DNA from 4 places in the Marinomonas sp. genome. Region 2 is predicted to be linked to each of the others. Evidence: predicted binding sites of a transcription regulator. Region 2 holds the regulator's gene; each other region holds the start of a gene.
What was found. The regulator LexA, encoded in region 2, represses DNA repair genes until DNA is damaged. The targets are predictions, from matches to a motif close to TACTGTNTANNTANACAGTA.
Positions count from the first base shown of each region.

Region 1: a site for LexA is predicted at 1,902-1,921, ahead of ACO05V_RS04635 (PA0069 family radical SAM protein). Genes of this name have one in related genera too.
Region 3: a site for LexA is predicted at 1,454-1,473, ahead of ruvC (crossover junction endodeoxyribonuclease RuvC). Genes of this name have one in related genera too.
Region 4: a site for LexA is predicted at 1,733-1,752, ahead of ACO05V_RS18085 (DNA topoisomerase III). Genes of this name have one in related genera too.

Region 1 covers NZ_OZ245329.1:1,024,447-1,027,674, forward strand. The annotation lists gene ACO05V_RS04630 (MFS transporter) at 1-703, shown strand, start outside; gene ACO05V_RS04635 (PA0069 family radical SAM protein) at 769-1,887, opposite strand; gene ACO05V_RS04640 (AraC family transcriptional regulator) at 2,053-2,814, shown strand; gene leuA (2-isopropylmalate synthase) at 2,838-3,228, opposite strand, start outside.
Region 2 covers NZ_OZ245329.1:2,914,585-2,917,812, forward strand. The annotation lists gene dinG (ATP-dependent DNA helicase DinG) at 1-1,090, opposite strand, end outside; gene lexA (transcriptional repressor LexA) at 1,160-1,783, shown strand; gene ACO05V_RS13940 (hypothetical protein) at 1,893-2,159, opposite strand; gene ACO05V_RS13945 (DUF6586 family protein) at 2,162-2,632, opposite strand; gene topA (type I DNA topoisomerase) at 2,629-3,228, opposite strand, start outside.
Region 3 covers NZ_OZ245329.1:2,687,972-2,691,199, forward strand. The annotation lists gene aspS (aspartate--tRNA ligase) at 1-1,333, shown strand, start outside; gene ruvC (crossover junction endodeoxyribonuclease RuvC) at 1,497-2,054, shown strand; gene ruvA (Holliday junction branch migration protein RuvA) at 2,051-2,653, shown strand; gene ruvB (Holliday junction branch migration DNA helicase RuvB) at 2,657-3,228, shown strand, end outside.
Region 4 covers NZ_OZ245329.1:3,778,598-3,781,825, forward strand. The annotation lists gene ACO05V_RS18075 (FKBP-type peptidyl-prolyl cis-trans isomerase) at 87-707, opposite strand; gene ACO05V_RS18080 (universal stress protein) at 1,170-1,652, shown strand; gene ACO05V_RS18085 (DNA topoisomerase III) at 1,762-3,228, shown strand, end outside.

The DNA.
Region 1 (3,228 bases), 1.9 Mb from region 2:
CGAGAGTTGGCGAGCTGTATTTTTTATGTCATGCATTTTAATGGTTGTGTTGGCAATTGTGCTGAGTTTTGTTTTACCGGCAAGGCCTGTTAAAGCTCAGTTAAAATACTCCCAGATGTTGAAGTCTATGGTGGAGCTTGTGAAAAATACACCAATGCTACGTCGTAGAGCGCTTTATCATGGTTGTATGTTTGGGGTATTTAGTTTGTTTTGGACAACAACACCATTGTTATTAGCTGGACCAGAGTTTGGCTTGAGCCAAAAAGGGATAGCTCTATTCGCCTTGGCTGGTGTTGCAGGGGCTGTTGCAGCTCCTATTGCTGGCCGAATTGCAGATCGAGGATGGATTAAACTCGCGACTGGGGCTGCAATGATTTTGGCAATAATAGCTTTTGCGATTACTTTTATTGCCCCACTTGGTTCGAGTCTTTCATTAGCCATATTTGTTGTCGCAGGAATTGTACTGGACTTCGCAGTATCTGCTAATTTAGTACTTGGACAGCGAGTGATTTTTGCATTGGCTCCTGAGGTTCGAGGTCGCCTAAATGGATTATATATGACGACTTTCTTTTGCTTTGGGGCCATCGGTTCAGCCCTTGGTGGATGGTTGTTTGCTAGCTATGGTTGGTTTTCGGTCTCGATAACAGGAGTAATTTGTGTTTTCAGTGCTTTAGTGTACTTTCTATTTGAGCCCTCAAATTAAAATAGGCTTAGGTGATACTCCCTTTGATAACATAAATAGCAGAGGGAGTTACGTTATCTAAGCAACTAAAACAACACCATCTGATCGCCTTCTTTTGACGGAACAGCAAAATGACGGCAATCGAGATAGCTTAGGCGGTTGTCATCCAATCCATATTTGCGTCGCGCTACGTGAAAGCGTTGGTTAATCAAATCCGCAAAGATTCCTTCGCCAGTCATGCGTTTGCCAAATTGACTGTTGTAGAGCTTGCCACCTCGCATATCCATAATGCGCTGCAAAACGTGTTCTGCTCTGTCTGGGTAATGCTGGTGGAGCCAATCCGCAAACAAAGGCGCAACCTCATGGGGCAAGCGCAACATGATGTAATTGATGGATTGCGCGCCAACTTCCGCGCATGCAGCGATGATTTCCTCTAGCTCGTTATCGTTGATAAAAGGAATCACCGGCGCGACTAGAACCGAAACAGGAATCCCCGCTTCGCGTAAGGTTTTAATCACCTGCAAACGTGTCTTTCCAGACGCCGTTCTGGGTTCCAAAATACGCTTTAAATCGTTATTCAGTGTCGTCACGCTGATCGCCACATGAATCAGTTTTTTCTCTGCCATTTGCGTCAGCAAATCTATATCTCTGAGTATCAGTGTACTTTTGGTAATCAGTGAAATCGGCTGGTGATGGGCCAAGGCGATTGCCAATAATTGGCGAGTGATTTTCAGCTGTTTCTCAATCGGCTGATAAGCGTCGGTATTGATCCCTAATGCAATGGGTTCACAGCGATAATTTGGGTGCGCCAGTTCTTCTTCAAATAAAAATGTCGCATTGGTTTTGGCAACCAGCTTGGTCTCAAAATCCAACCCTGGTGACAAATCTAAATACGCATGAGTAGGGCGAGCAAAGCAATATACACAGCCATGCTCGCAGCCTTTATAAGGATTCACCGACATGCGAAAAGGAATATCAGGAGACGAATTGCGACTAATAATGCTTTTGGCGCGTTCATGACGAACCTCAGTCTTAGGTGAAGAGGTTTCTAACAAGGCGATGGCTTCGTCGTTTTCATCCACTTCAACCAGCGTGATAGCAAAGCGTCCTGCCATATTATTGGCTGTGCCGCGCCCCTTGATCGGATTGTTGAAAGGAGATTTTTCGCCTTTTTGATCGCTGTTGTTGGTAAAAAAAGCAGACATAAAAACACCCAAAATACTGTATGTATAACCAGTATTTTGGGTATTAAATTTCAATAAAGCAAGTGTTGTTTTGTGGGTTTTTAAGTTTGCTCGTATAGTGTGTTGAGATCTCCTTATTGATAGGTAAACTCAATTGAATGATCGATGGGTTTCTAGGAGAGCGGCGTGTTGTTTCAAAACAATCATTTACCAAATAGTGTTGTGACTTATGCACAAGATTATGAGCACGGTAAATTTGAGCCTTATCATGCTCATAACTGCGCGCAGCTGATTCACACACTAAGTGGTGTGATACGTGTGGAGACTCGTTTTGGTAGTTGGGTGATTCCTCCAAATCGGGGAATGTGGATTCCTGCAGGAATTGAACACAGTCTCCATATGACAGGACTGGTAAAAGTTAGAACGCTGTTTATTGACCCTCTTGCTCGGGCCGATTTGCCCCATGATTGCTCTGTCATTGACGTATCCATGTTATTGAAAGCGCTTATTATTGAAGCGTTAGAGCTTCCTGAAGAAATTGTTTCGGGCGGCCGTGATGAGCGAATTATTGAATTGATTTTGGACGAATTACGTCGATTATCGAGCGTGTCTTTCTATGTGCCATTGCCGAGCTCTGATGCTTTGGTTTCTTTGTGTGATCATGTCAGTCAACGCATTGCTCATGATTGGACAAATGCCGATGGTGCTCATATTTTGGGCATAAGCGAGCGTTCTGTTACTCGAAAGTTCCAGCAAGAAATGTCGCTAACATTTGCAGAATGGCTGCGTAGGAAGCGTTTATTATTGGCTTTGGAATATCTCGCTAGTGGAAAAAGCGTTTTAGATACCGCGATTCTGATTGGTTACGATAGTCCTAGTGCTTTTAGTGCGATGTTTAAAAGTCGAGTCGGCGTATCACCGACTGACTATTTACTGCAATCTCAATAGACGTAATGAAAGTTACCGTCTCGCTAAGCTTCTTTGCACAAAGGATGGCACGCGTTGATTAGTGCTTGTAGCGAGGCCTTGGTCGAATCTTCATCAATGGCAACGCCAAAACTTGCTGGAAGCTGATCGGACTCAATTTGAACATAGCTCACCGCTTTGCTTTTCGTCTGTTGTCCTAATGTGTGTTCATGAAAGTCACTGATGTTTATCTGCCAGTTAAAACGCTTTCTTAATGCATCAAGCATGGCTGACAATAATCCTTTGCCTTCGCCAACCAGTTGCCATGTTTTTTCCTGATAGCGTAATGTAGCACGAATTTCCTGTAATCCGTTTGAGTTATGGCTGCGATAAGTCATTAATGTCATTTGGCCTTTGTTATCTGGGTTCAACCTGTAGGATTCTCTGAATAAACGC
Region 2 (3,228 bases):
AAGCCAGCTGGCGCAACTCATCTGGAATTTGACCAAACTCAAAGCGGTGCTGATTATTTTCTTGATCTAAACCCAATCCCTGAATATAAGGCGCTAAACCTTGCTGGGCATATTGGATAAAGTTCACGATACTTTGTATTTGCTGAGGGATTTTTAGTAATAGCTGTCCAGTCAGACTAACATCGTCAGTTAGCTCTTGCTTTAAGTTGACTAGATTTTTTTCTAGCTGACGCAACCAAGCAATACTTTGCTGCAAGCGAACTTCATGACGAAAGTGCCCTATCGCTTTATCAGGAAGATGATGACCCTCATCAAAAACATAGATGGTTTCTTTTGGAGGAGTAAGAATCGCGCCACCACCCAATGACAAATCCGCCAATACCAAATCGTGATTGGCAACAATCACATCAGCCACTTCGATTTCAGCACGCGCTTTAAAAAACGGGCAGGCGGAATAATTCGCACAATTACGGTTGGTGCATTGCTGATGATCTGTGGTTAAGCGTCGCCAGTCTTGATCTCGAACGATGCCCGCCCAGTTATCTTTATCGCCATCCCAGTCGCCTTTTTGCAAAGCGGCATCCATTTCTTGATAAAGGACAGTGTTCACATCATCAGAATGCAAGTGCTGCTCAAACAGGCCCGCAAACATATCATCCATAGCTTGTTCTTCTGAGCTAAGAAAGCCCTCAAGATTATTCAAGCACAAATAACGCCCCCGCCCTTTAGCAAGAGTGTACTTAAAAGTAAGATCGGTATGCTCGAGCAAGTCAGGCAATTCTTTATGTAGGATTTGTTCCTGAAGCGCGACCGTTGCCGTAGAGATAATTAATTTGAGGCCACGGGCTTTCGCAATAGGAATCGCCGCAAGGCAATAAGACAAGGTCTTACCTGTGCCTGTTCCGGCCTCAATCACGGCAACATGCTTTTCTTCAAGGCGTTCGCCTTCCGAGCCTTGTTTAATGTTACCCAAGGTTCGAGCGATTGCACCAATCATCTGGCGCTGTCCAGCCCTTGGTTTATGGGACTTCGCATCCAAAGATGCTCGGTATGCAAGTTGAATCTGTTTTTTTAGTTCGTCTGAAAGCATTTATATCATTGAGTATAGTTAGGAATGCTGTATATAATAACAGTAACTGTATAAACAACCAGATAACCTATGATTAAATTAACCAAAAGACAATCTGACGTACTAGAAACCATTCGCGAATTTATTGGTGAAACAGGTTTTCCACCGACCAGAGCAGAAATAGCACGCCGGCTTGGGTTTAAATCTCCTAACGCCGCCGAAGAGCATCTCAAAGCCCTATGTAAAAAAGGCGCAATAGAAATGCTGTCCGGCGCATCAAGGGGAATACGCTTAGTTGATCGTGCATCAAATGACGATCCTGCAGACGACCTTGGCTTACCTGTCATCGGCAAAGTCGCTGCAGGTTACCCTATTTTGGCTCAGGAGAACATTGCTTCTCATGTGAACATCCCAGCCAATATGTTTTCACCACAAGCCGATTACTTCTTGTCTGTCTCTGGGACCAGTATGAAAGACATCGGAATCATGGAGGGTGATTTATTAGCGGTTCATAAAACCACTACTGTGCGCAACGGCCAAATTGTCGTTGCTCGCATTGGTGATGAAGTAACGGTTAAACGCTTCGAACAAAAAGGCAGCATCGTTCGACTTATTCCAGAAAACGAAGAGTTCAATGACATCATTGTCGACCTTGAAAGCGAAGAGTTTGCCATTGAAGGCTTATCTGTTGGTGTAATTCGCCAAGGGCTTTAAGTAACCGCTGCCACATAAAACAAACACTATTCCAATAAAAAAGCGAAGCTTGTGCTTCGCTTTTTTATTTCAGCCTATGCTGAACTCCATCGGTATCATCATAGCTGATTTAGTGCAGAATCTTAGGACGAAACTCCTCATCATCAAGATACTCCGAGTCATCGTCAAAAAACGAATCATCCGAATAAACAAAATCAATGCCCGCATGAAACATGCATTTTGCTAATTCAAAATAACGATCCTTTAAATAAGATCGAGTGTCGTCTGAAATCTGCAGTGTCGCTAATGGAACGGTTTCCTCACCACCCTCACTGGCTGGACGCAGGACGATATCGCCGTTATCTAGCTCAACAATTTCTAGGTAGGATTCTTTCATATTCAATACTCTGATGACTCTTCTCTAAAACGTAATACCAATTCAACCAACTTGGCCAAATAAAAACTTACAGACGCTCCTGCGTCACTTCCACGACCAATTAGGTTATCACTTTGAACAACTGATGACATAGAGGCGCGACACTCAAACTGAACTAAATAGGCCTGGTTCAATTGAAAACACCAAGAATCAGAGCGAGACAGTAAATCTGCCAACTCAGCTAAAACTGGAACGACGACTTGCTTGCTTTCTGACTCAGCTAATAATTTAGTAACATCAAGCGTCCCCGTTAAAGAGTAAGCTGATGCCACCTCTTTCAACAGCCCATTAAGCGCGCTTCTTAACTGGAAAATAGCCGAGCTTTCCAGCCCGACTTTTAACCATGCTTCGTCACTATCTTGACTCTGCTTAATGAAGCGTCTTGCCGTATCCAGCTTTTGATTGGTTAGGCTAGCTAAACTAGCGCCACTCATTTCTTCTTACCTTCCTCAATCACCCATTTAGAGCCAACATAAAATGCCTTCCAGCCAGTTGGTTTGCCCTCTTCTTCCGTCATGACATATTGCTCTTTCGTCTTACGGCTATAGCGGATGATTGCAGGACGACCTTCAGAATCTTTTTTAGGCGCTTTTGCAAAAAAGTGATATTTAGGGTCTATTTGATCCATATATGGCAGTAACTCTTCAACCAAAGGTGCACGAGTTTCACGCTTACGCGGAAATTGGCTAGCTGCCAAGAATAAACCAGTTGCACCATCACGAAGAACATAGTGATCTTCTACTTTTTGGCAAGCAAGATCAGGCATTGGTACGGGGTCCATTTTTGGTGGTGCCGCTTCGCCGCTCTTCAATAACTTACGAGTGTTTTTACACTCGTCGTTAGTGCAACCAAAGTACTTACCAAAACGACCAGTTTTAAGCTGCATTTCTGATCCACACTTATCACATTCAAGCGTAGGACCATCGTAACCTTTGATTTTGAAAACACCAGTTTCTACTTCGTAACCCGAACAAGCAGGATTATTACCACAAACATGCAGTTTGCGATGCTCATCCATTAAATAACTGTC
Region 3 (3,228 bases), 230 kb from region 2:
GTCTGTATTGCGTCGCTACCTAGACAGTAATGGCTTCCTAGATATCGAAACGCCTATTTTGACTCGTGCAACACCTGAAGGCGCGCGTGACTATTTGGTTCCTAGCCGAACACAGCAAGGCAGTTTTTTTGCATTGCCTCAGTCTCCGCAGCTTTTCAAGCAATTGCTTATGGTGTCTGGTTTTGATCGTTATTACCAAATCGCTAAATGTTTCCGTGATGAAGATTTGCGCGCTGATCGTCAGCCAGAATTCACTCAAGTGGACATCGAAACATCGTTTATGAGCGAACAAGATATCATGGCGATGACAGAGGATATGATTGTTAGCTTGTTTAAAGAACTAATGAATGTTGATTTGGGTGCTTTCCCACGCATGCCTTACTCTGAAGCAATGGAAACATACGGTAGCGATAAGCCAGATCTTCGTATTCCATTGACCATAGTGTCAGTATCTGACTTGATGGCCAATGTAGACTTTAAAGTGTTCTCTGGTCCAGCTACTGACCCGAAAGGTCGTGTTGCAGCGCTTAAAGTGCCAGGCGGTAATGCGTTAACTCGTAAGCAAATTGATGACTACACTAAATTTGTTTCTATCTATGGCGCGAAAGGCTTGGCTTACATCAAGGTAAACGATAAGTCCAACCTTGAAGAAGGCCTGCAATCTCCAATTGTTAAGTTCTTACCTGTTGAAGTACGTGCTACTTTGCTTGAACGTCTCGAAGCAGAAAATGGTGATTTGATATTCTTTGGTGCCGATTCTGCCAAAGTAGTTAATGAAGCGCTTGGTGCGTTACGCTGTAAGCTGGGTGAAGATTTGAATCTTTATACTTGCAAATGGGCGCCATTGTGGGTTGTAGATTTCCCAATGTTTGAAGAAACAAGTGATGGCGGTATTACGGCTATTCACCACCCATTCACTGCGCCTTCATGTTCACCTGAAGATCTAAAAGCCAGTCCATTGACGGCACTTTCTCAGGCTTATGACATGGTGTTGAATGGTACTGAGCTTGGTGGTGGTTCTATCCGTATTCACCAATCTTCTATGCAGGAAACAGTGTTTGAATTGCTGAATATCAGCAAAGAAGAGCAAGAAGAAAAATTTGGTTTCTTGTTAGATGCGCTGAAATTTGGTGCGCCACCACACGGCGGTTTGGCCTTTGGTTTAGATCGACTAGTGATGCTAATGACGGGTTCAAGCTCTATTCGTGATGTTATTGCCTTCCCTAAAACGCAAAGCGCAACGTGTCTATTGACTCAGGCGCCAGGTGAAGTAAGCGAGAAGCAACTAAAAGAATTGAATATTCGCGTCAGAAAACCGGTCGTTGAATCATAGAAATAACTCTTAAACTTATTCTAAAACAGTAAGTTATGTTAAGAGATTGAAAGAAAAACGTAAAAGGCCACTTATTAGTAGTGGCCTTTTTTGTGTTTTGGCATTGCATACTTTGTAAAGGGCTGTTGAAATATACAGTAATTATATAAGGCACAAAAAAATTATGCCCACGACCAGAATTTTAGCCATTGACCCAGGCTCACGAATAACGGGCTTTGGTATTGTTGATGTGATAAACGGTAAATCTGTATATGTTAACAGTGGTTGCATTCGATTACCGGATGAGGCGTTATCAGTTAGGCTTAAATATATTTTTCAAAATGTTTCCGCTCTCTTGGAAGAATACAGGCCGAACGAATTTGCTATAGAAGAAGTTTTTCTGGCTAAGAATGCGAATTCGGCGTTAAAACTTGGTCAAGCAAGAGGTGCAGCAATTGTAGCTGCATCTCTTCAAGAATTAGAAGTGCACGAATATGCTGCTCGCCGAGTTAAGCAATCTGTTGTCGGCAACGGGAATGCGGATAAAGCTCAAGTTCAAATGATGGTTCAGCTTTTATTAAATCTAACTACCAAACCTCAAGCTGATGCGGCTGATGCTTTAGCCATTGCTTTGTGTCATGCTAATACGAGAACTTCTGGAGGCTTGGAATATGGCGTCGGGAAGCGAGCAGGGCGCACATCTAAGCGTTGGACTGAACAAGATGTAAGGAAAACGTTGTGATCGGACGAATCGTCGGCACTTTGATAGAAAAAACACCGCCAGAACTAATGGTAGATGTTAATGGCGTCGGATACGAAGTTAGCGCTTCCATGACGACTATTTACGATTTGCCTCAAGTCGGAGGGCAGGTGACATTATTTACTCACCTGTTGGTCAAAGAAGATTCACATACGCTTTATGGCTTTATTGATAAAAACGAACGTGCTTTATTTCGAGTTCTTATAAAAGTAAATGGTATTGGTCCAAAAATGGCGTTGGCAATTTTATCCAGCATGTCATCAGAAGAACTGATTGCCAATGTTCAAGAGTCGGATGTTACAGCGCTTACTCGCATTCCCGGTGTTGGTAAGAAAACAGCTGAACGACTTATTATTGAATTAAGGGATAAACTTGGCCAGGCTGCGAAAACTGACTTGTTTTCTGCACCTGCTGTATTACGTCAGGTTCAAGCAGACCCAAGGCAAGAAGCCGAAGCGGCACTTATTTCTCTTGGCTACAAACCACAGGAAGCCGCGAAAGCAATTGCTGGTGTTCCAATGGACGCTGCTAATAGTGAAGATGTCATCAAGGCTGCTTTGAAAGGGATGCTAAGGAAATAAAACATGATTGAGCAAGATCGTATTATTTCAGCAGAACTTAAAGGAAACGATAGACAGGTAGATCGAGCGATACGTCCGCAAGCGCTTGCTGAATATATTGGTCAGCCTGTTGTCCGAGAGCAGATGGAGATTTTTATTGAAGCTGCTAGGCAGCGCTCGGAGCCTCTTGATCATACGCTAATATTCGGCCCTCCAGGCTTGGGTAAAACAACGCTAGCTCACATTATTGGTAATGAAATGGGGGCTGAAGTAAGAACGACATCAGGACCCGTTTTGGAAAGAGCTGGAGATTTAGCGGCACTGCTGACAAATTTGAATGAAGGTGACATTCTATTTATTGATGAAATACATAGATTAAGCCCTGCGATAGAAGAAGTGCTCTATCCAGCAATGGAAGATTACCAGTTGGACATAATGATTGGTGAAGGCCCTGCAGCAAGATCAATTAAAATTGAACTCCCACCGTTTACACTTGTCGGAGCAACTACGCGAGCGGGCCTGCTGACGTCACCACTGCGGGACCGTTTTGGTATTGTTCAGCGCTTAGAGTTTTATGATGTTGAATCATTGACAAC
Region 4 (3,228 bases), 860 kb from region 2:
AAAGCGAGCCATCCCGCTTGGATCGACTCGCTTTTTTGTACGCTGTCTTAATGTTTTACTTTAAGCTGTTTTAATTAAACTGTTTATTAAACAACCGCAATTAGCTCAACATCGAATTGCAAAACAGAGAAAGGTTGAATCATTGCGCCAGCACCTTGAGCACCGTAAGCCAATTCAGCAGGAATAGTAAGACGGTATTTCGCGCCTTCTTTCATCAACTGAAGACCTTCAGTCCAACCAGCAATAACGCCAGTTAGAGGGAATTCAATTGGCTCGCCACGAGCGATAGAGCTATCAAATACTTGTCCATCGATCAAACGGCCTTCGTAATGTACACGAACGGTCGCTTCACGGCTTGGAGTCGCGCCAGTACCTTCTTCAAGCACTTCAAACTGCAAACCACTTTCAGTGGTTTGTACGCCTTCTTTGGCTTTGTTTGTCGCAAGGAAGTCTTCGCCTGCTTTCACGTTCTCTTCAGACGCTGCACGACCTTTCTCTTCCATTTTTTGCTGTAGTTCAGCAAAAGCAGCTTCTAGCTCTGCGCCAGGAACACGCATTTCAGTACCGTTTAGCGCGTCTTCAATTGCAGCAAAAAGATGCGTTAGAGACAATTCACCAAGATCGCTACCGCGTAGTTGATCACCAATTTGACGACCAATGCCGTATGCGATTTTTGCTTCGTTAGAGTCGAACGACAGTTCTGACATGTTTATACTCTCTTATTCGTTTACTAAAAAATTGAACGCGTATCATAACATAGGCAAATCTCATGAGCTTGTCTTTCAAACACCTTAACGCCCTGCCCTACCCAAAAAAATCACCAGTGAAAATAAATTAATCAACCCCATAGATTTATTAAATGATATTCATTATCATCTATAAAATCGTTATTCATGCTGGAGTGCGTTATGAAAACTAAGAGCTTTGTCCCGTCACCCAAAAGATATGCCAACGATAAAAAACCAATTGATTATTGGGGAATGCTATTTATTGGCTTTATCTTCTTATCCTCAATGAGTTGCTTTTTATTTGCAAATCATAGTGATAAGCAATCTTCTAACAGCTTATCACTTACCACTCATCAAATAAGCACAAGGATAATTGACTCAGATCAGAGCAGCAAAAGCTAAAAAGATTAAGCTATAGGTACATAAAAAGAGGATCTTGCCATGTTACCTAAAATAAACACTATCGTTTATGCTTGCGATCTAGACGGTAAAACACAGGCCGCTATGGAGCTCGTTTTAAGCTTAGCCAAAACTCATGGAGCAAAAGTCATATTGATGCATGCGATAGAACCACTAAACGCCCAAGCAGCCAATATGATCAACAACTACATTACCGAAGACGTTAGAGATGCTATGCGCAAAGATGCCATCAAAGACATCAATACACGCATGGAAAGATTACTATCAGAATTCATGGAAAAATATTCAGAAGAACTTTCAAATCTAGAAACACCACCAGAAACTGTTATTGTTAACGGTATTCCATCTGAATCAATCCAACGCTTAGCAGCAGAAAAAAATGCCGACTTGATTGTAATGAATAGCCGAACACATGGCCGACTAAGCCAAATGATCATTGGCTCAACAGCAAACAAAGTTATTCATACCAGCTCAATTCCTGTGCTCGTTGTACCGATAAAATAGCGGTTGTGCCAATTAAATAACCGTTACAACTAACTAAATAATACGCAACTCTAGCCACACTTCTTCGCGTTCGATACACTTACTGTATATATAAACAGTAAGTGTATTTATGATTCTTTATATTGCCGAAAAACCAAGCCTTGCCCGAGCTATTGCTGCCGCCCTTCCCTCTCCTCAAAAAAAAGAAGAAGGCTGTATTTGGTTGCCTAATGGTGACTGTGTTAGTTGGTGCATTGGCCATTTACTCGAACAAGCTGAGCCTCATCACTATAATCCAGCGTATAAAAGTTGGAATTTAGACCACTTACCTATCATTCCAACTGACTGGCAATGGCAAGAAAAAGCCAACACCAAGAAACAGCTTAACATTTTAAAAAAACTCATTAAAAAAGCCACGGTATTGGTTCATGCTGGCGATCCAGATAGAGAAGGCCAATTGCTGGTCGATGAAGTACTTAACTACACCAAGGTTCCAGCACAGAAGCTAAAAAATACTCAGCGACTTTTGGTGAATGACTTAACACCCTCTGCGGTAAAAAAAGCGCTTAATAATTTGCGCTCAAATAATGAATTCGCTGCGTTATCACGCTCGGCACTGGGGCGCGCTCGTGCAGACTGGTTATTTGGCTTAAACCTAACGCGTGCTTATACCATCAAAGGGCGACAAGCTGGTTACCAAGGCGTTTTGTCCATTGGGCGAGTACAAACGCCAGTACTAGGACTTGTTGCCGCTCGAGACAAAGAAAGAGAAGCCTTTGTCCCAAAAGATTTTTATCAAGTATGGGCAAGCATAAAAACATCGCAAGGTGAGACGTTCCAGGCGAAATGGCTGCCCAGTGAAGCCTGCCAACCTTATATGGATGAAGAGAATCGCGTGCTCAGTTTGCCACTGGCGCAAAACGTCGCCAATCGCATTACCAATAAACCCGCGATTGTTGTTGAAGCAAATTACAAACAAAAGAAACAGCCAGCACCACTACCCTATAGTTTGTCCGCACTTCAAATTGATGCTGCAAAAGCCTTTTCTCTTTCGGCACAACAAGTGTTAGATACTTGCCAAGCGCTTTATGAACGCCATCAGATGATCACCTACCCCAGATCCGATTGTCGCTATTTGCCGACTCAACAACATAAAGATGCTCCTGCTATTATTGCTGCTCTCACTCGTTCGGGAGGTGATATGCAACAAGGCGCAGAAAACGCCGACGCATCACGAAAAAGCAAAGCGTGGAACGATAAACAAGTCACGGCTCACCATGCCATTATTCCAACCACTCAAGCCCATAAAGCGACATCACTTTCCAAAACAGAAGCGCTGGTATTTAACCTGATTGCTCGCCAATATCTCATGCAGTTTTACCCTGAATACGATTATTTGGCGTCTTACATTAAATTGGAAATTGCAGGCGGACTGTTTGAAGCAAAAGGTAACACGCCTATTTCACTTGGCTGGAAAACACTTTTACCCAATAAAAACAAAAGCAAAGACCCGGAAGATGAAAGCCAAAATGAGCTACCAAAGTTAAGTAAAAATGAAGAGCTCTGGTGTACACAAGGACAAGTTCAAGAAAAAGTC